Regions from separate parts of the Kitasatospora sp. NPDC050463 genome, predicted to be linked through region 1. Evidence: riboswitches for the same ligand, from Rfam matches in the RefSeq annotation. Region 1 holds a riboswitch; each other region holds the start of a gene.
What was found. Region 1 has a riboswitch for cobalamin ahead of AB0J08_RS39520 (HoxN/HupN/NixA family nickel/cobalt transporter). Riboswitches for the same ligand answer to the same signal wherever they lie in the genome.

Region 1 (6,062 bases):
GGCATGGCGGCCCGGGCGGAACCGGACGGCACCCGCTTCGCCTTCCTCGGCGCCTTCCGCACCCCGGCCGGCGGCCTGCTCGGCCGCGCGCTGCGGCCCGCCACCGAGCCGCTGGCCGGGCGCTCACTGCGCCGATTCGCCCGCCTGGTGCGGGAGGGATGATGCGGGCTCAGGATCCACCGTAGGCTGAGAGCCTTCGATTCACGGGGGGTGGGCGCGGCCCCCATGCGCCGAGGGCTCTCGGGCCGAGGGCTCTTGGTCCGGCGCGGAGGGAGCGGGCGGATGGACGGCTACGAGACGGCCAACATCGTGTCGGGCACGGTGCACGGAAACGTGGTGCAGGCGCACACCTTCGTGCAGGCGCCGGCGCCGCCCGCGGGCGCGCCCCGCCAGATCCGGCCCTCCAGCGGTGCGTTCGTCAACCGCGGCGTGGAACTCGCCGCGCTGACCGCCGCGCTGGAGCGGACGGATCCGCTGCGCCCGTCCGTCGTCGCGCTGACCGGGCTCGGCGGTGTCGGCAAGACCGAGGTGGTCGCGCGGTGGGCCGAGCAGAACGCCGGCGACTTCCCCGGCGGTCAGCTGTACGCGGATCTCACCACCGTGCGCCACCAGGGCGGCGTGGACCTGGGCGAGGTCCTGGGCGGCTTCCTGCGGGCGCTCGGGGTCCACCGGGACTTCGTGCCCGAGCGCCTGCCCGAGCGGGCGGCGCTGTTCCGGACGGTCACCTCGGCGGGCGGGCTGCTGGTCTTCCTCGACAACGTCGAACACGCCTCGGAGGTCCGGGCGTTGCTCCCGACGGCCGGGCTGGTCGTGGTCACCGGCCGGGCCCGGCTGCCGGGCCTGGCCCTGGCGGGCGCGACCCTGCTCGACGTCGAACCGCTGCTCCCGGAGGCCGGTTCGGACCTCGTCCGCAGCTGGCTCGGCCCCGGGCGGGGCACCGACGACCAGCTCCACGACCTGGTGCGGCTCTGCGGCGGGCTGCCGCTGGCCCTCCAGGCGGTCGGGTCCGAGTTGCTCACCCGCGGCGGTCTGCCGGTGGAGCGGGTGGTGGCCGAACTGACGGACGAGGGCGGCAGACTGGCGGCGATCGAGCACCGGGAGGGCTCCGTGGTCGAACCGTTCGAGGCCGTGTACGCGCACTTCCCCGCGCACACCCGCCGGCTCTACCACCTGCTGGGGGTGCACCCGGGCTGGCACCTCACTCCCGAGCTGGCCGAGGCGGCCGGTGTCGAGCGGGCCGACGAGGCGCTGGGCGATCTGGTGCGGGCCCACCTGCTGCGCCCGGTGGCGGGCGAGACCCCGGACCCGGAGGAGCGCTATCGGACCCATGACCTGGTCCGGCTGCACGCCCGGCGGCATGCGCGGACCGACCCGGGGCGCCATGAGCTGCTGCGGCGGATCGTGGCCTACTACCGGGGCCGGGCCGCGGTGGCCGACCGGGCGGTCCTCGGTGACCGGCTGAGGCTGCAGGAGCCCCCGGAGGAGTCACTGCCCGGTTTCGCCGACCCGGTCGGGGCGATGGCCTGGTTGCAGGTCGAGCGGGCCGATCTGCTGGCGGTCCTGACGGCGGCCGCCGAGCAGGGCTGGCACGGCGAGGTCTGGCGGCTCTGCGAGTCGCTCTGGCCGCTCTACCACGGCCGCAAGCACTACGGCGACTGGATCGCCTCCCACCTCCTGGGCGTCGAGGCGGCGCAGTGGGACAACCGGCCGGACGCCGGGATCCGGATGCGCAACCAGCTCGCCCGGGCCCACTACGAGCTGGGGCAGTACCCGGCGGCGGCCGAGCAGTTGGCCGCCGCGACCGAGCTGCTGGCGCTGGTGGACGACCCGCGGCTGGCCGGTGTGCTGGTCGAGACCGAGGGGCTGCTCTGCCTGGCCGACGGCCGGCCCGAGCGGGCCGTGGAGTTGTTCACCCGGGCCCGGGAGGCCAATGCGGGGGACCCGCACGGCGTGGTGGTGCAGAGCTACCAGCTGGGTCAGGCGCTGATCGCGGCGGGCCGCGAGGCGGCGGCCCTGGCCGTCCTGGAGGAGGCGACCGCGCTGGCCGAGGAGACGCGGGACCGCTCGATGCTGGTGAAGCTGCCGCTGGTCCGGGGCCGGGCGCTCCGGGCGCTGGGGCGGCCGGAGGAGGCCGTGCGGCTGGTCTCCTCGGCGGCGGACCGGGCCGCCGCGCGGGACGAGCTGGTCAAGGAGGCCCAGGCCCGTGAACTGCTCGCCGAACTGGCGGACGAACTGGGCGACGCGGAGCTGGCCGGGAGCGCCCGGGCCCGGCTGCGCGACCTGCGGGCACGGGCGGGCGTCCTCGGCGGGTAGCGGAGCGCCGGACGGGTGGCGGCCGAGAGCCGGGCGGGCGGCTACGGCCGGGCGGTGAAGGTGACCCGGATGCGGCGCTCGCCCGTGCGGATGGTGAGCCCGCTCTGTGGCAGGGCCCGCGCGTCGCCGCCCTGCTGGAGCCAGAGGGCCACGGCCGAGCCGAGCAGCAGCGGGTCGAGCAGCGGCTTCGGCGCGCCCCACGGCCGCTCGGCGTGTGCCTCCAGCAGCAGGCCTGCGGGCAGTCGCAGCAGGTGACGGCTCTTGCCGAGCGCGGCCACCGCCAGGCCGAGCCCCGGGGACCGGAAGGCATCGGCCAGCCAGCGCTCGGCGGGCAGTTCGGCCCGGATCTCGGTACGGGCCAGCACCTCGGCGACGTCGCGCAGTTCGAGACGGCGTTCCTCGGCGTGGACCGCGTAGATCCCGCGGGTGGGCCCGTGGTCCGCGCCGACGGGGTAGCGCCGCAGCCCGACCTCGGTGCCCGAGACCGTCCCCTCCACGTCGTACGCGGACGGGCCGCGGTTGCTCCCCGGCAGCGGTCGCGGGTCGGGGTAGGGCGGCAGCCGGGGTTCCTCCGCCGGTTCGTCGAGCCGTGGCAGGTAGGAGTAGAGCAGCGGGCGCAGCAGCCGGGCCGACTGCCCGCGCCGGCCGAGCGAGCGGTCGGTGATCGGGCGCAGCGCGGCCGGGTCGTGCTTCGCCACGGCCTGTTCGAGCTGGGCCAGCAGGTCGCCGTCGGGGTCGAGCGGCGGCGCGGCCTGGCCGAAGGCGTAGCCGGGGGAGTGCGGGTCGAGTTCCTCGGCGCCGGTGGCGACCAGCAGGGTGTGGCGTTCCAGCGCGGCGCCGTAGAAGGACACCGAGCCGTGGTCGCCGATCAGGCAGTCGGCGGCGACCAGTGCGGCCTGCCAGCCCTGGTGCGGCGGGACGAGCCGGAGTCCGGAGCGTTCGGCGGCGGCGAGCAGGGCCTGCGGGTCGTGCCGGGCCCAGATGTTCGGGTGCAGGACGACGGCCACCGTGTACTCGTCGGCGGGGAGCCGGTCGACCAGTCGCAGCGGCAGCCGGGGGTGGCGGCCGAACAACGAGTGCTCGCTCCAGGTGGAGTTGACCACCACGAGTCGGCGGCCGTCCACGGCGCCGAGGGCGGCACGGTAGGCGTCCCGGGCGTCGAGGCTGCCCAGGATCCGGTCGAAGCACGGGTCGCCGACCACCCGTGCGTGCGGCAGCGCCTCGGGGCAGGAGATCCGCAGCCGGTCCAGCTGCTCCTCGTGGGAGAGGCCGAGGACGTCGACGAACACCTGTCCGCGGTAGGTCAGTTCGCGCCGGGAGAGGCCGGCGGCGGTGACGTTGTCCCCGGTGGACTGGCTCACCAGGCGGTTGTAGCCGGCGCCGTGCGGCAGGACGACCAGCGGGGCGTCGAGTCGGCCCATCGAGGAGTGCACGGCGCAGGCGACGGCCAGGTCGAAGCGGTGCCGGGTGGCCTCCGGCCAGTCCAGGACGGTGAACCCGGGCAGGGCGCGCAGGAATTCGTCGAGCCCCGCGGTGAAGGCGGAGCCGGGGTTGACGGTGAGGTAGAAGCGGATGCCGTCGCGGTCGCGGAGCAGGCTGAGCACGTCGAGGACGCGGGTGGCGGACGTGAGGGTGCGGACGACCGCCAGGACGCGGGCCTCGACCGGCCGGGTGTTCCAGCGGTCGTCGTCGGGCCAGGCCCGGGGACTGCGGCGGATCAGCACACGAAGATCGTACTCACCCGGGCCCGGCCCGGGCGGTTGGCCGGACGGTGGGTCAGCCGGCCGCGGCGGCGGGTGCGTGGTGTCCGGGCTCGTGGTGGTCCGGCTCGTGGTGCTCGGGCTCGTGGTGCTCGGGTGCGTCGGTCGGCTCGTGGTGCTCGGCGGCGGCGCACGCATCCAGCAGGGGGCGCATCGCGTCGTCCAGCAGCCGGTAGCGCACCACGCGTCCATCCTTGTCGCCGGTGACCACGCCCGCCGTGCGCAGCAGCCGCAGCGCCTGGGACACGGCCGGGTCGCGCATGCCGGTGGCGACCGCCAGGTCGGTGACGGCGAGCGGGCCGGCCCGGTGCAGGGCGAGCAGCAGGGCGAGCCGACCGGGGTCGGCGAGCAGCGAGAACCGCTCGGCCCAGGACCGGACGTGCCCGGGGTCGCCGATCGCGGCGATGGCCTCGCAGACCCGGTGTCCGTCGATGGTGCGGTGGCCCGCGCGGTCGGCCGGTACGAGATGCATACGGACATTCTTGCAGCCCCGGGCCTGTGATTCCGGACACCTGCGCAGGTGCGCAGCCTTGCAAGGGTGCGGCGGCGGCACCTACGGTGTTGCCCGCCGTGGTGTTCGGGAAGACCGGTGACGGACTCTCAGGAGTCCGGAGTCCGGAGCGGCCCTCGCCACTGTGATCGGGGGAGTCGTCCGTGCCCACGACGCCACTGGGTGCCCCGCGCGCCCGGGAAGGCGGGCACGGAAGCCCCGTCAGCCAGGAGACCGGCCACGGCATCTCACGAACGACTTTCCACGAGGTGCTGGAGCGTGATCCGAAGATGACCCTGCCCGAAACCGCCGCCCCCGCGGCACCCTCCGCCTTGCCCACCTTCCGCTGGAAGCGTGAGGACACCATCCGTACGGCCGGGCTGATGGGGGTGATCCTGGCCATGCACGTGGTGGCCTTCGGGACGCTCTTCTTCCTGGTCGCGCCCGAGGGCTACGCGGTCGGCACCCAGGTCTTCGGGGTGGGCCTGGGGATCACCGCGTACACCCTCGGCATGCGGCACGCCTTCGACGCCGACCACATCGCCGTGATCGACAACACCACCCGCAAGCTGATGGCGGACGGCAAGCGGCCCGTCTCGGTGGGCTTCTGGTTCGCCCTCGGGCACTCCTCGATGGTGGTCCTGATGGCCGTCCTGGTGGCGGGCGGCGCGCAGCTGGCCGACACGCTGATGGACGACGACTCGCCCACCCACCAGTGGCTGGGCGTGGTCGGCACCTCGGCCTCCGGCGTCTTCCTCTACCTGATCGGCGCGCTCAACCTGGCCGCCCTGTTCGGCATCCTCAGGGTGTTCCGGTCGATGCGGGCGGGTCGCTTCGACGAGGCGGAGCTGGAGGAGCACCTCAACTCGCGCGGCCTGCTCGCCCGGGTGCTGAACCGGGCGACCCGCTCGATCACCCGGCCCGGCCAGATGTTCCCGGTCGGCATGGTGCTCGGCCTCGGCTTCGACACCGCGACCGAGGTCACGCTGATGGTGATGGCCGGTTCCGGCGCGGCCTCCGGGCTGCCCTGGTACGCGATCGCCTGCCTGCCGCTGCTGTTCGCGGCGGGGATGAGCCTGTTCGACACGCTGGACGGGACGTTCATGAACTTCGCCTACCAGTGGGCGTTCTCCAACCCGGTGCGCAAGGTGTACTACAACCTGACCATCACTGGGCTGTCGATCGCGGTGGCGTTCATCATCGGGACCATCGAACTGGTCGGCGTGCTGCACGAGAAGCTGGACCTCACCGATCCGGTGAGCGGCTGGATCGCGGATCTCTCGTTGGACAACGTCGGTTATGTGATCGTCGGCCTGTTCGTGGTGGTCTGGGCGGCGGCGATCGCCTACTGGCGGCTGGCCGGCGTCGAGCGGCGCTGGAGCCCGCAGCCCGGGCACCCCGCCGGCGGGGTGCCCGCCCAGGGGGCCGCGGGCGCCGGGGACGCTGCCGAGATCGTGAAGTAGCCGGGCCGCACCCGGCCGCCCCCCCCCAGCGGGGGC
Region 2 (6,062 bases), on a different contig from region 1:
CTCCTCCTCCGGGCTGAGGGTCGGGGACGCCACCGGCACCGGGGCGGCGGCGCGGGCGGTGCCCGACGCGGCCTGCGCGATCCGGGTCGCCGGGCGCGAGCGCAGGTAGTAGGTGGTCTTCAGACCGACCTTCCACGCGTACGCGTACATCGAGCTGAGCTTGCCGATGGTGGGCGCGGCCATGAAGAGGTTCAGCGACTGGCTCTGGTCGATGTACGGCATCCGGGCGGCGGCCAGGTCGATCAGCGCGCGCTGGGGCAGCTCCCACGCCGTGCGGTAGAGCGAACGGACCTCGGCGGGCAGCCAGTTGAGGTCCTGGACGGAGCCGTTGGCGTCGCGCAGCGCGTCCCGGGTCACCTGGTCCCAGACGCCGAGCTCCTTCAGCTCGCGCACCAGGTACGGGTTGACCTGGAGGAACTCGCCGGAGAGGGTCTCGCGCTTGAACAGGTTGGAGACCTGCGGCTCGATGCACTCGTAGACACCGGCGATCGAGGCGATCGTGGCGGTGGGCGCGATCGCGAGCAGCAGCGAGTTGCGCAGACCGGTCTCGGCGATCCGGACGCGCAGCGCCTCCCAGCGGCCGGCCCACTGCGGGGTGGCCGAGCCGAAGTGGTCGATGTGCAGCTCGCCGCGGGCGGCGCGGGTCTCGCCGTAGGCCTCGTGGCGGCCCAGCTGCTCGGCCAGGTCGGCGGAGCGCTCGTACGCGGTGAGCATGATGCGCTCGGCGATGAGGGTGGAGAGGGTCTTCGCCTCGGCGGAGTCGAAGTCCAGGCGGAGCTGGAAGAAGACGTCCTGAAGGCCCATCACGCCGAGGCCGACCGGCCGCCAGCGGGAGTTGGAGGCGCCGGCCTCGGGGGTCGGGTAGAAGTTGATGTCCACCACACGGTCGAGGAAGGTGACGGCGGTGCGGACGGTGGCGTCCAGGCGGTCCCAGTCCATCGCGTTCAGCAGGTCGGCGGCGGTGGCACCGGCGGCGACGTGGGCGCCGAGGTTGACCGAGCCGAGGTTGCAGACGGCGGTCTCGGAGTCGTCCGTGACCTCCAGGATCTCGGTGCAGAGGTTGGAGCTGTGCACCGTGCGGCCGGGCAGCGCGGTCTGGTTGGCGGCGCGGTTGGAGGCGTCCTTGAAGGTCATCCAGCCGTTGCCGGTCTGCGCCAGGGTGCGCATCATCCGGGCGTACAGGGTCTGCGCGGGGATGGTGCGGACGGCCTTGCCGGCCTGCTCGGCCTTCAGGTACGCCTCGTCGAAGTCGGCGCCCCAGAGGTCGACCAGCTCGGGCACGTCGGCGGGGGAGAACAGCGACCAGTCGGCGTTGGCGTTGACCCGGCGCATGAACTCGTCCGGGATCCAGTGCGCCAGGTTCAGGTTGTGGGTGCGGCGCGCCTCCTCACCGGTGTTGTCGCGCAGCTCCAGGAACTCCTCGATGTCCGCGTGCCAGGTCTCCAGGTAGACGCAGGCCGCGCCCTTGCGCCGGCCGCCCTGGTTGACCGCGGCGACCGACGAGTCGAGGGTGCGCAGGAACGGCACGATGCCGTTGGACTTGCCGTTGGTGCCCCGGATCAGGCTCCCGCGCGAGCGGATCCGCGAGTAGGACAGGCCGATGCCGCCGGCGTGCTTGGAGAGGCGGGCGATCTGGGCGTACCGGGAGTAGATCGAGTCCAGGTTGTCCAGCGGCGAGTCCAGCAGGTAGCAGCTCGACATCTGCGGGTGCTTCGTGCCGGAGTTGAAGAGGGTCGGCGAGGAGGTCAGGTACTCCAGCCGGCTCATCAGGCCGTACAGCTCGGAGACCTCGCGCACCGACTGCTCGTTGTCGCCGACCGCCAGGCCGCAGGCGACGCGGAGCAGGAACTGCTGCGGGGTCTCGACGACCTTGCGGGTGATCGGGTGGCGCAGCAGGTAGCGGGACTGCACGGTGCGCAGGCCGAAGTACTCGAAGCGGTCGTCGCCCTCGGGGTCGATCAGCGCGTTCAGGGCGACGGCGTGCTTGCCGACGAAGTCGGCGGTGGCGTCGCCGATCAGGCCCTCGGCGTGGCCGACCGCGATCGAGTCCGAGAAGGTGACCGAGCCCTGGCTGTTCGCCTCGTCGACGATCTCCAGCGCCAGCAGGCGCGCGGCCAGCTTCGAGTACTGCGGGTCCTCGGCGATCATCGACGCTGCGGCGTCCACGGCCAGCCCGCGCAGCTCGGCGAAGTCCGAACCGGCGTGGCGGCCGCGCAGCGCGGCGGCGGCGACATGGCCGGGGTCCACCTGGGGGAGGTCGGTGCTGCGGTCGGTCAGCAGCCGGAGCAGCGTGCCACCGGGGTCGGACACCGTCGGGTCGACGGGGGCGGAGCTGGAACCCTGGGCGGGCAGGGTGACTGAGGCAGCGGTGGTCAAGGCGCTCTCTCCTGGCGGCGATCGGCGTCGGTGGCTCGGGGCCGGGCCGTTCGGGGCAGGGGAGCACGGCGCGACGGCCGGACGGCGTCGCGCGACGGTGGCATCCCCGGCCCGCCCGCGAGGCCCGGAAGTAGTACTGGTGCGAAAGGCCTCTGCGGGGAGGCCAGGCAGCACGCCGTTGGCAGGTACTCGGACTCGCGGGCTCTGTCGGAGCCGCCCGCACACCGCTGCGGGGCAGTCCCGGACTCGCACCGGGTTCCCCTGCGTCGACAGCAGGGTCGAGCATACATCTAGTGGTGTCTGCTCGATGCGACACCACATGTTGTGCGGCATCGCGTGTCGACGTGATGGCCGGTGGTACCGGCAAGGGGCTGTTCCCGGGCTGTTCCGGGGCCGTGTCGGGGCTTTCGCGGCTCTGGCGGCGGGCTGTCCGCGAAGGCTGTTCCGGGGCCGTTTCGGGCCCGTTCCGGGGCCTTCGCGACGCCCTGTGACGGTCGTCGCAGGCGTCCGGGAGCCCGCCGGGTGTTCGGATTCGGAAACGGAACGGCCACCGGGCGGACCCTCCGTCAGGGGCATGCCCTACGATCTCGGCTCATGAGCGAGCGGAGCGAGCGAATCATCAACATCAGCGCGATTCGCGAAGCGACCGCCGAGCGCAGTGAGGTGGGCGCATGAGCGACGGAACGGGCACGCCCGGGGAGTGGGCCGACCGGCCCGCCTCGCCGGGGCAGCAGCCGCCCCCTCCCGCCGGGCCGGGGGGCGCACAGAACCAGCAGCAGCCGGGCACACCCGGACAGGCACCGCAGGGCCCGCCGCCCGGCGGTGGACCTGTCGTGCCCCCGCCCGCGCCGGTGCCGCCGGCTCCCGCGCCGTACCCCGGCGCGCCGCAGCCGGTGCCGCCGGCCCCGGGCGGGTTCGGGCCGCCGCCGGCCTCGTACGGGCCGCCGGTGCCCGCGCCGCAGCCGGCCGTCCCGCCGGTGCCCACGGTGCCTCAGCCGCCCGTGCCTCAGCCGCCGGTGCCGCAGCCTCAGCCACCGGTGCACGTGCAGCCGCCGGCGCCGCAGCCGGTCCAGCACCAGCACCCGCCGGTCCAGCCGCAGCCCCCGGTGCACCCGCAGCCTGTCCAGCCGCAGCCGCAGCCGCAGCCGCAGCCGCCGCAGCACCAGTGGCAGCCGCAGCCCCCGCAGCCCCAGCCCCCGGTGCAGCACGCCGAGCCGGACTGGGCCGCTCTCGCGGACCGCAACGAGGCGGAGGCCAGGCGCAAGGGCCGGACCCGGATCATCGGCGCGGCCGTCGCCCTGCTGGTGGTCGGCGGCCTGGTCGCCGGCGGCCTGCTGTTCATGAACAAGAAGGGCGACGACAAGAAGCCGGTCGCCGAGCCCACGTCCAGCGGTACGGCGGCCACCCAGCTGCCGGCGCCCACGCCCTCCGGCAAGGCGTCCCCGACGGCCACCGCGAGCGCCACGCCCGAGGACCCGTCGAAGCCGCTCTGGGAGGCCACCACCGACCCGGCGCCGCAGGACGCGGCGGCGCTCTTCTCGGCGCTCACCGTGACGGTCAACGGCACCACCTGGAACCGCACCGTGGTCTCGCTCGACTCGCCCTGCTGGGACGGCAACTCCACGGTCGGCGGCCTCGGCAAGGTCCTCGGTGACCAGGGCTGCCGCCAGGTGCTCCGGGCCACCTACGTCTCCGGCGACAGCGCGGTGACGGTCGGCGTCGCGGTCTTCGACCACAAGCAGCAGGCCGAGACCGCGGTGAAGAACTACGTCGGTCACCTCAAGGGCGCCGCCGCCCCCGGCTCCCCGGCGTTCTGCACCACCCCGGGCTGCACCAACACCAAGGGCACCCTGGGCCGGTACGGCTTCTTCACCGTCGAGGGCTCCGCCAAGGGCGGCAACACCGCGGACGCCGCCGCCACGGCGGCCGCCGTGGGCTTCGACGAGCACGTGAAGAACCAGCTGCTCCAGCGCACCAAGGCGGCGGGCGGCGCACCGGCCGCCACCCCGGTGGGCTGACGCCCCGCCCGGACCGGCAGGAGACACGCCCCGGCCCACGGCCGGGGCGTGTCCGCTCGCGCGGGCGCCGGGGAATGTGGCAGGCTCACCGGCTGTCAGTCGTACATGTGTTCCGGTTGTGACGGCGCAGGCCGGTGCCGGTGAGCATCCGGAGGAGTGTCCGTGGCCCTGCCCCGTGCGCTGCGTGCCAGGCCGGCCGTGCTGGCCGCGGCCGGTGTGGTACTCGCCGCCGGCGCGGTGGTGCTGGTCGGCCGGGCTGACGGCGACCGCCGGGACGACGCGCCCACCCGCAGCGTGCTCACGATGAACGGTGCCGGGCGCACCCTGCCGCCGGAGGTCGGCCGCGAGCTGCTGGCCCGCGACCCCGAGGCCTCGCCCAACGCGCGGGCCGTCCAGCAGCTCCTCGCCGACCTGGAGCGCGAGGCCCGCGCCGGCCGCTCCGGCGGGACGGTGATCGGCCAGCACGTCGAGGCGCACAACGAGCTCTACAACCCCGAGTACGGGGACTACCGGGGGACCAAGCCGGTCGGCTACTACTACAAGAAGGCCGCCGACATCACCGGCAAGCTGCCCGGCTTCGTCGAGACCGACCTCGGTCCCGGCTACGGCCAGAGCGGGTGGGGCGTCGGGAACCCGCGCTCCTACTCGGCGGGCCGGTGGCCCGCCTGCGCGGTCGGCTGGCAGTACACCGATGACGCCGTCGACCTGATGACCGCCGTCTGGTCCGGCCACCCGCGCCCGGACGACGGCACCTACGGGGCGTCGGGCACCGGGAAGAACTGCGACGGCACCACCACCGAGCTGCCCGACAACGGCGGCGGCCCGGCCGGGCTGGTCGGGATGTCCTTCCACCAGCCGTACCCGGGGTCGGACGTCAAGTCCTTCGACCGGGTGCTCTGCTCGGCCTCACCCGGGGCGAAGGACCCGGGCTGGTTCGCCCGGGTCGTCGACGGCGCCGGCAACACCCCCGAGTACCGCGCGCTGCTGAAGGACCTCTCCTTCCTGGCGGACCACCTGGAGTACCTCGCGGCCCACGACGTGCCGGTGCTGCTGCGCCCGTACCACGAGATGAACGCGGCCGACTGCGCCCGGGGCTTCTGGTGGTCGGGCCGCAAGCCCGCCGACTACCAGGCGCTCTGGCGGATCACCTACCACTACCTGGTGGAGACCAGGGGTCTGCACAACCTGCTGTTCGCCTGGACCCCGGTCTCCTGGGACGGCGCCCCGGGCGTCGACCCGTGGGACTACTACCCGGGGGCGCGGTACGTCGACGTGGTCGGGGTGGACGACTACAGCGGCAGCCCGGCGCACCCGATCGGCACCGGCGAGGTGTGGACCAAGCGCTACTACGACGGCCTGGCCGGCTACGACAAGCCGCGGATCCTGGCCGAGTCCTTCGCCGTCCCGGTCAACTCCCGCCAGCCGGACACCCTGCGGCGGACGCCGTGGACGATCTGGACGGTCTGGGGGCAGTCGCTGACGGCGGACAACCTGACCCCGGACCAGCCCCGCAACTCCAACGCCGACGTCAAGGCCACCTACGGCAACGGCCTGGCGCTCACCGGCGGCTCCGGTCCGTTCGGCGCGGACGTCGACTGGAGCGGTCTGCACGTCCGTTGAGCCGGCCGGCGCTCCGCAGTGACATCGGCAACATGTCCGCATCGCCTG
Region 3 (6,062 bases), on a different contig from region 1:
GCGGTGCGGGCCATCACGATGTCCGCGCGCAGCCCGTCCACCTCGAACGCGGCGCAGACGGCGGTGATCTGGCGCAGCGCCACGTCGGTCAGCACGACCGCGGGCAGCAGCTCCCGCGCCGCGGTGATCCGCTCGGCGAGCGAGCGTTCGTCCGCGGCGAACCGCGCGGCGAAACCGGTCGGGTCGGCGTCGTACGCCAGCCGGCGGCGGACCACCTCGGCGCGCTCCGCCGGCTCCCGGGTGGCGGCGATCTCCACGGTCAGGCCGAACCGGTCGAGCAGCTGGGGGCGCAGCTCGCCCTCCTCCGGGTTCATCGTGCCGACCAGCAGGAACCGCGCCGCGTGCCGGACCGAGACGCCCTCGCGCTCCACGTAGGAGCGGCCCATCGCTGCCGCGTCCAGCAACAGGTCCACCACGTGGTCCTGGAGGAGGTTGACCTCGTCGATGTAGAGCACGCCCCGGTGCGCCCGGGCCAGCAGACCGGGCTCGTACGCCTTGACGCCCTCGGCCAGCGCGCGCTCCAGGTCCAGCGAGCCGACGATCCGGTCCTCGGAGACGCCGACCGGCAGCTCGACCAGCCGGGCCGGCCGGTGGTGCTCCTCGGCGCCGTCGTGCGCGCCGTCCGGGCAGTTCGGGTCCGGTGCGACCGGGTCGCAGGCGAAGCGGCAGCCGTCGACGGCGGCGATGGACGGCAGCAGGCCGGCCAGCGCACGCACCATGGTCGACTTGGCGGTGCCCTTCTCGCCGCGCACCAGCACGCCGCCGACGGCCGGGGAGACCGCGTTGAGCAGCAGCCCGAGCCGCAGGTCGGCCATCCCGACGATGGCCGTGAAGGGGTAGCGGACGTCACTCATGATTCTCCAAGGGGGCCCCGGGCGGCAGGAACGGCAGCGAACCCGCGGCCGGCACCCCGCCCTCGATCAGCTTCCACAGCGCGTCGGTGTCCGCGTGCTCCTCGATCAGGTCGCCCAGCCGGTCCAGCCGGGCCTCGCGCGCCTCGGCGAACGACGTGTCCGGCGCGGGCACGAAGGCCCGGCCCGCCGCCGCGGCCACCTCGCGCAGCAGCTCGCGCCGGAAGGCGTCGTTCTCCAGCACGCCGTGCCAGGTCGTCCCCCAGACCGCGCCGACCCGGCAGCCGTCCAGGCTCCGGCCGTCCTCGTCGGAGACGAACGCGGCGCCGCCCTCGACGGTCACCACGCCGTGGTGGATCTCGTACCCCGCGACCGGCTGCCCGAACGCCCGGCCGAGCGGCCGGGCGAGCACCTTCTCGGCGCCGAACCGGACGTGGGTGGGCAGCAGGGCCAGGCCGTCGACGGCGCCGGCCCGGGACTCGACCTCGTCGTGGATGGTGCGCGCCAGCATCTGGTAGCCCCCGCAGACGCCGAGGACCGGCAGCCCGGCCGCGGCCCGGGCCCGCAGGGCCGGCTCCAGGCCGCGCTCGCGCAGCCAGGCCAGGTCGGCCACGGTGGCCCGGGTGCCGGGCAGGATCACCAGGTCGGCGTCGGCCAGCTCCTCGGGCCGGGTGGCCCAGCGGACCAGCACCCCGGGCTCCTGGGCCAGCGCGTCCACGTCGGTGAAGTTGGAGAGCCGGGGGAAGCGCACCACGGCGACCCGCAGCACGTCGGCGCCGAGCGGCCCACGGCCCTCGGTGCGGTCCACCACGGTGGTGAGGTCCAGGGAGTCCTCGGCGTCCAGCCAGAGCCCGGACAGCATCGGCAGGGTGCCCAGCACCGGACGGCCGGTCAGCTCGCGCAGCATCTCCAGCCCGGGCGCCAGCAGCCGCGCGTCGCCGCGGAACTTGTTGACGAACCAGCCCGCCACATGCCGCTGGTCCTCCTGCGACAGCAGCGCCAGCGTCCCGTACATCGCCGCGAAGACGCCGCCCCGGTCGATGTCGCCGACCACCACGACCGGCAGGGCGGCGGCGGTGGCCAGGCCCATGTTGGCGATGTCCCGGTCGCGCAGGTTGATCTCGGCGGGCGATCCGGCGCCCTCGCAGACCACCACGTCGTAGCGGCGGCGCAGGTCGGCCAGGCACTCCAGGGCCCGCTCCAGCAGGACGGGCTTGCGTTCGCGGTAGTCCAGTGCGCCGACCTCGGCGACCGCGCGGCCGAGCAGCACCACCTGGCTGCGACCGTCCGCGCCGGGCTTGAGCAGCACCGGGTTCATCGCCGCCTCGGGCTCCACCCGGGCCGCCTGGGCCTGCATCGCCTGGGCGCGGCCGATCTCGGCGCCGTCGGCGGTGACGAAGGAGTTCAGCGACATGTTCTGCGCCTTGAACGGCGCCACGGCGACGCCCTGTCGGGCCAGCCAGCGGCAGATGCCCGCGGTGACCACGCTCTTGCCGGCGTCCGAGGTCGTCCCGGCGACCAGCAGTGCGTTGCTCATGCGCTCCCCCTTCTCTTCCCCGCCTTGAGTGCCTGCACGACGGCGTGCCCGGCGACGGTCGTACCCAGTGCCAGCAGTCCCACCCGGCGGGAGAGCCGGCAGGCGCGCTCGATGTCGTCCACCGTCACCGGCCGCAGCTCGCCGCCCAGCACCGGCCGGTGCTCCACCCGGGAGCCGTACCGCAGGGTGCCGCCGAGGCGCACGCCGACGGCGCCGGCGAAGGCCGACTCGGCCTGACCCGCGTTGGGGCTGGGGTGGGCGGAGCCGTCCCGGCGCCAGACCCGCCAGGCCGTCCGGGGCTCGGGCGCGGCGGCGACCGTCAGCAGCGCGGTCAGCCGAGCGCCCGGCCAGCCCGCCACGTCGTCCAGCCGGGCCGAGGCCCAGCCGAACCGGACGTGGCGCGGCGAGCGGTGACCGACCATCGCGTCCAGGGTGTTGACCGCGCGGAACGCCAGCAGCCCGGGCGCCCCCGCGAGGGCCCCCCAGACGAGCGCGTTGACCACGGCGTCGGCGGTGTTCTCGGCGACCGACTCGACCACCGCGCGGGCGATCTGCTGCTCGTCGAGCGCGCTCGGGTCGCGTCCGCACAGGTGCGGCAGCCGCTCGCGCGCCGCCGCGAGGTCGTGAGCGGCGAGCGAGCGTCCGATCGTGCGGGCCTCGCGGGTGAGCGAGGTGCCGCCGAGCACCGTCCAGGTCGCGGCGGCGGTCAACGCGGCCCGTCCGAGCGGCCGGCGGCCCAGGGTGCGGTCGGCGGCCACCGCGCCGGCCGCGACGGCGCCCACGCAGAGCGCGGTGAACGCGGTGCCCACGGCACGGTCGTCGCGGTGGATCCGGCGCTCCAGGCGGGCGGCCGCGCTGCCGAAGACGGCCACCGGGTGGCCGCGGCGCGGGTCGGCGAAGCGGGCGTCGGCGAGGTACCCGGCGGCGGCGCCCAGCGCGTAGGCGGCGGCGCGGGTCAGCGGGCGCACGGCGGACAGCGGAGGGCTCGGAAGGTCGGGGCAGCCTGCATCGCGTGCGTGTCCTCACTCAGGGTCCGCGCCCTGGATCGACGTACCGGGGGCGAGAGTCTCCTGGCTTCCGGGGCGAGCGCACTTCCGGGCCGTCCAGCGGCTTGTGACGGCCCGCCGCGATGGGCCCCCTCCGGTGCCGTGGCGGGCAAGGAGGGACTCCGAGTGTGCTCCCCGGTGACAGTGGCGGGACCGCGCCGGACTCGCACCGGCTTCCTCTGCATGCCTCCGTTTGGCTGAAGGATCCCATCACGCGGTCGAACCGTGCGTCAACCGAGGTCGCGGAGGGGTTGGTCACAGCGCCGCAGGGTTTCCCGGCCCCGTCGCTACCTCCGATCGGCACCCCCTGCAGGGGCATGACAGCCTGTGGGATCGTCCAGGCGCCCGGAGGAGCCTCCAGGCCCGCTTCGTGTGTTCGGCGGCTGGGGGGCGGCCGAACCACGCCCTACCGTCTGGTCCCATGCGACGCAGAGAGCCACCCGCCGTGCCCCCGGTGCCCTTCTCGCCCGCGGCCGCCCGCGCGCACCGCGCCGGCCTCGGCCTGACCCCCGAGCAGGTGGCCGAGGGCATGGCCGCGCACGGCGTCCGGCTGGTGCCCGCCCACGTGCTCGGCTGGGAGAGCGGTGAGCTGCGCCCCGCCGAGGAGGAGTTCATCGCGCTGGCCCGGGCGCTCTGGTGCCCGCCGGTCCAGCTGATGGGCGTCCGCCCGGCCCGGCTGCGGGACTTCCGGGTCGCCCGGGAGCTCGACCAGGAGAGCGCGGCCCGCCGGATCGGCATCGCCCTGCGGCAGTACCAGCAGGCCGAGGCGACCGGCCGGTGGGACGGGGACCAGGAGCAGACGTACGCGCTGGCCCGGGCGCTCGGCCTGACCCTGCGCGAGCTGGTCGCGGTGACGGGCCGGTCGCAGGAGCTGGACCGGCGGCTGCGGCAGACCGTGGACGGCCGCTGGCAGGCGCACGTCCGGGCGATCGGCCGGATCGTGCCGGTGCACGAGGGCGACCTCGCCGCCGTGCTGACGGTGCTCCAGAACGAGCACCAGGTCTCCTCGCACTGGGGCGCCGGCAGCTGGGGCTCCCCGGCCCGGGCGGCGGGCACCCCCGGGGCGCCGGGGGCCCGGCCGCTCGGCGAGCGGTTCTGGGAGCTGCTGGGGCGGCTGGAGACGGGGATCCCGGCCTGACGGGCCGCGGGCTTCCCCGGCCCCGCCCCGGCCCCGCTGCGCCCCGCCCCGCCTCGGCGCGGCGATCCCGTGCCGCCGTGACCCGGACGGCCGTGTCCGGTGGCCGGGCGCCGTCCCCGCGAGTGGACTGGTGGGCACAGTGCCCAGTCCGCGACCAACAGAGCGGGGAGCGATATGCGTTGGGGAACCGCAGCCGCGGTGGCGGCCGCCGTCGTCGGCACCGGGGCCGCCGTCCTGCTGATCGGCCGGAGGGCGTCCGAGCGGATGGTCCACCCGGCGGTCGCCCGCGAACGGGCCGCCGGCCCCGTCGTGGTGCTGACCCTCGCCGCCGGACGGGCCACCTTCACCCGCAGCGCCGAGAGCGCCCGCCCCGGCCGCTGGGCCGTCGAGTGGGCCGACGGCGGGCACGCGGTGGTCGACGAGATCCTGCACGCCGACGAGCGGGGCGTCACCCGGCGGCTGGTCCGCGCCGACCGGGGCACCCTGGCACCCGGCACCGCGGTCCGCTTCACCCCCCGGGTCCACCTCGGCGATCCGACCGTCGCACTCGGCCTGCCGTTCACCGAGACCGCCGTCGAGGGCGAACTGGGCGCGCTGCCCGCCTGGTGGCTCGACGGCAAGCGCGGCACCTGGGTGATCCTGGTGCACGGCCCCGGAGCCGACCGGCAGCAGAGCCTCCCGGTGATCCCCGTCCTGCACCGGCTCGCCCTGCCCGTACTCGCCGTCACCTACCGCGGCGACCAGGGCGCGCCGGCCTCCCCGGACGGCCTCGGTCACTTCGGCGAGACCGAGTGGCGGGATGTCGAGGCCGCCCTGCGGCTGGCCCTCGACAGCGGTGCCGGGCGGGTGATCCTGTACGGCTGGTCGCTCGGCGCGACCATGGTCCTCCAGACCGCGGCCCGCTCCGCCTGGGCGTCCTCGATCAGCGGCCTGGTGCTGGACTCGCCCGTGCTCGACTGGCCGGCCACCGCCCGCCGGGGCGCCGCCCGGGCCGGCTACCGGGGCGCCGCCGCCGAGCTGGGCGCGCTCGCGGCCGAGGGCCGTGCCGGTGTGGACCTGGCCGACTTCGCCCGCCTCGCGGACGGCACCGACCTGCGGGTGCCCACGCTCCTGCTGCACAGCCCCGACGACGCGCTGGCCCCCTGGCAGGCCGCCGCCCGGCTCGCCGACCGCCGCTCCGACGTGGTCGGCCTCCAGGCCGTCCCCGGCGGGGAGCACGCCGGCCTCTGGAACGCCGACCCCGACCGCTACGAGGAGCACCTGCGGCGCTGGCTCACCCCACTGATGTGAGTCGCGGCCGCCTCCGGGCTCCGGCCGCAGCCGCTCCGGCCCCCGCGGCCGCCGGGGCCGGAGCCTCGGCGAGGGCGCCCCGCGCCACCGCCGGCCCGTCTCCTCCCGTCCCGTCCGCCACACCGCCCCCAGGCTGGCGTGTCCGCGTCATACAGATCCGGCCAGGCGGTTTGGCCTCTGTTGCCCGATCTTGTCGACCC

Region 2: linked by a shared signal. The riboswitch ahead of AB0J08_RS25190 (ribonucleoside-diphosphate reductase subunit alpha) and the one ahead of AB0J08_RS39520 (HoxN/HupN/NixA family nickel/cobalt transporter) in region 1 are both predicted to bind cobalamin.
Region 3: linked by a shared signal. The riboswitch ahead of AB0J08_RS13515 (cobalamin biosynthesis protein) and the one ahead of AB0J08_RS39520 (HoxN/HupN/NixA family nickel/cobalt transporter) in region 1 are both predicted to bind cobalamin.

The regions. Positions count from the first base shown of each region.
Region 1 covers NZ_JBFAJO010000134.1:5,661-11,722, forward strand. Annotated here, with positions in the region: gene AB0J08_RS39500 (SRPBCC family protein) at 1-162, shown strand, start outside; gene AB0J08_RS39505 (hypothetical protein) at 283-2,313, shown strand; gene AB0J08_RS39510 (hypothetical protein) at 2,355-4,037, opposite strand; partial or broken gene AB0J08_RS39515 (metalloregulator ArsR/SmtB family transcription factor) at 4,210-4,545, opposite strand; cobalamin riboswitch at 4,628-4,821, shown strand; gene AB0J08_RS39520 (HoxN/HupN/NixA family nickel/cobalt transporter) at 4,854-6,026, shown strand.
Region 2 covers NZ_JBFAJO010000042.1:59,681-65,742, reverse strand. Annotated here, with positions in the region: gene AB0J08_RS25190 (ribonucleoside-diphosphate reductase subunit alpha) at 1-2,352, opposite strand, end outside; cobalamin riboswitch at 2,539-2,679, opposite strand; gene AB0J08_RS25185 (hypothetical protein) at 3,414-4,394, shown strand; gene AB0J08_RS25180 (glycosyl hydrolase) at 4,557-6,014, shown strand.
Region 3 covers NZ_JBFAJO010000017.1:51,421-57,482, forward strand. Annotated here, with positions in the region: gene AB0J08_RS13505 (putative cobaltochelatase) at 1-854, opposite strand, end outside; gene AB0J08_RS13510 (cobyric acid synthase) at 847-2,388, opposite strand; gene AB0J08_RS13515 (cobalamin biosynthesis protein) at 2,385-3,356, opposite strand; cobalamin riboswitch at 3,452-3,615, opposite strand; gene AB0J08_RS13520 (helix-turn-helix transcriptional regulator) at 3,856-4,572, shown strand; gene AB0J08_RS13525 (alpha/beta fold hydrolase) at 4,747-5,862, shown strand.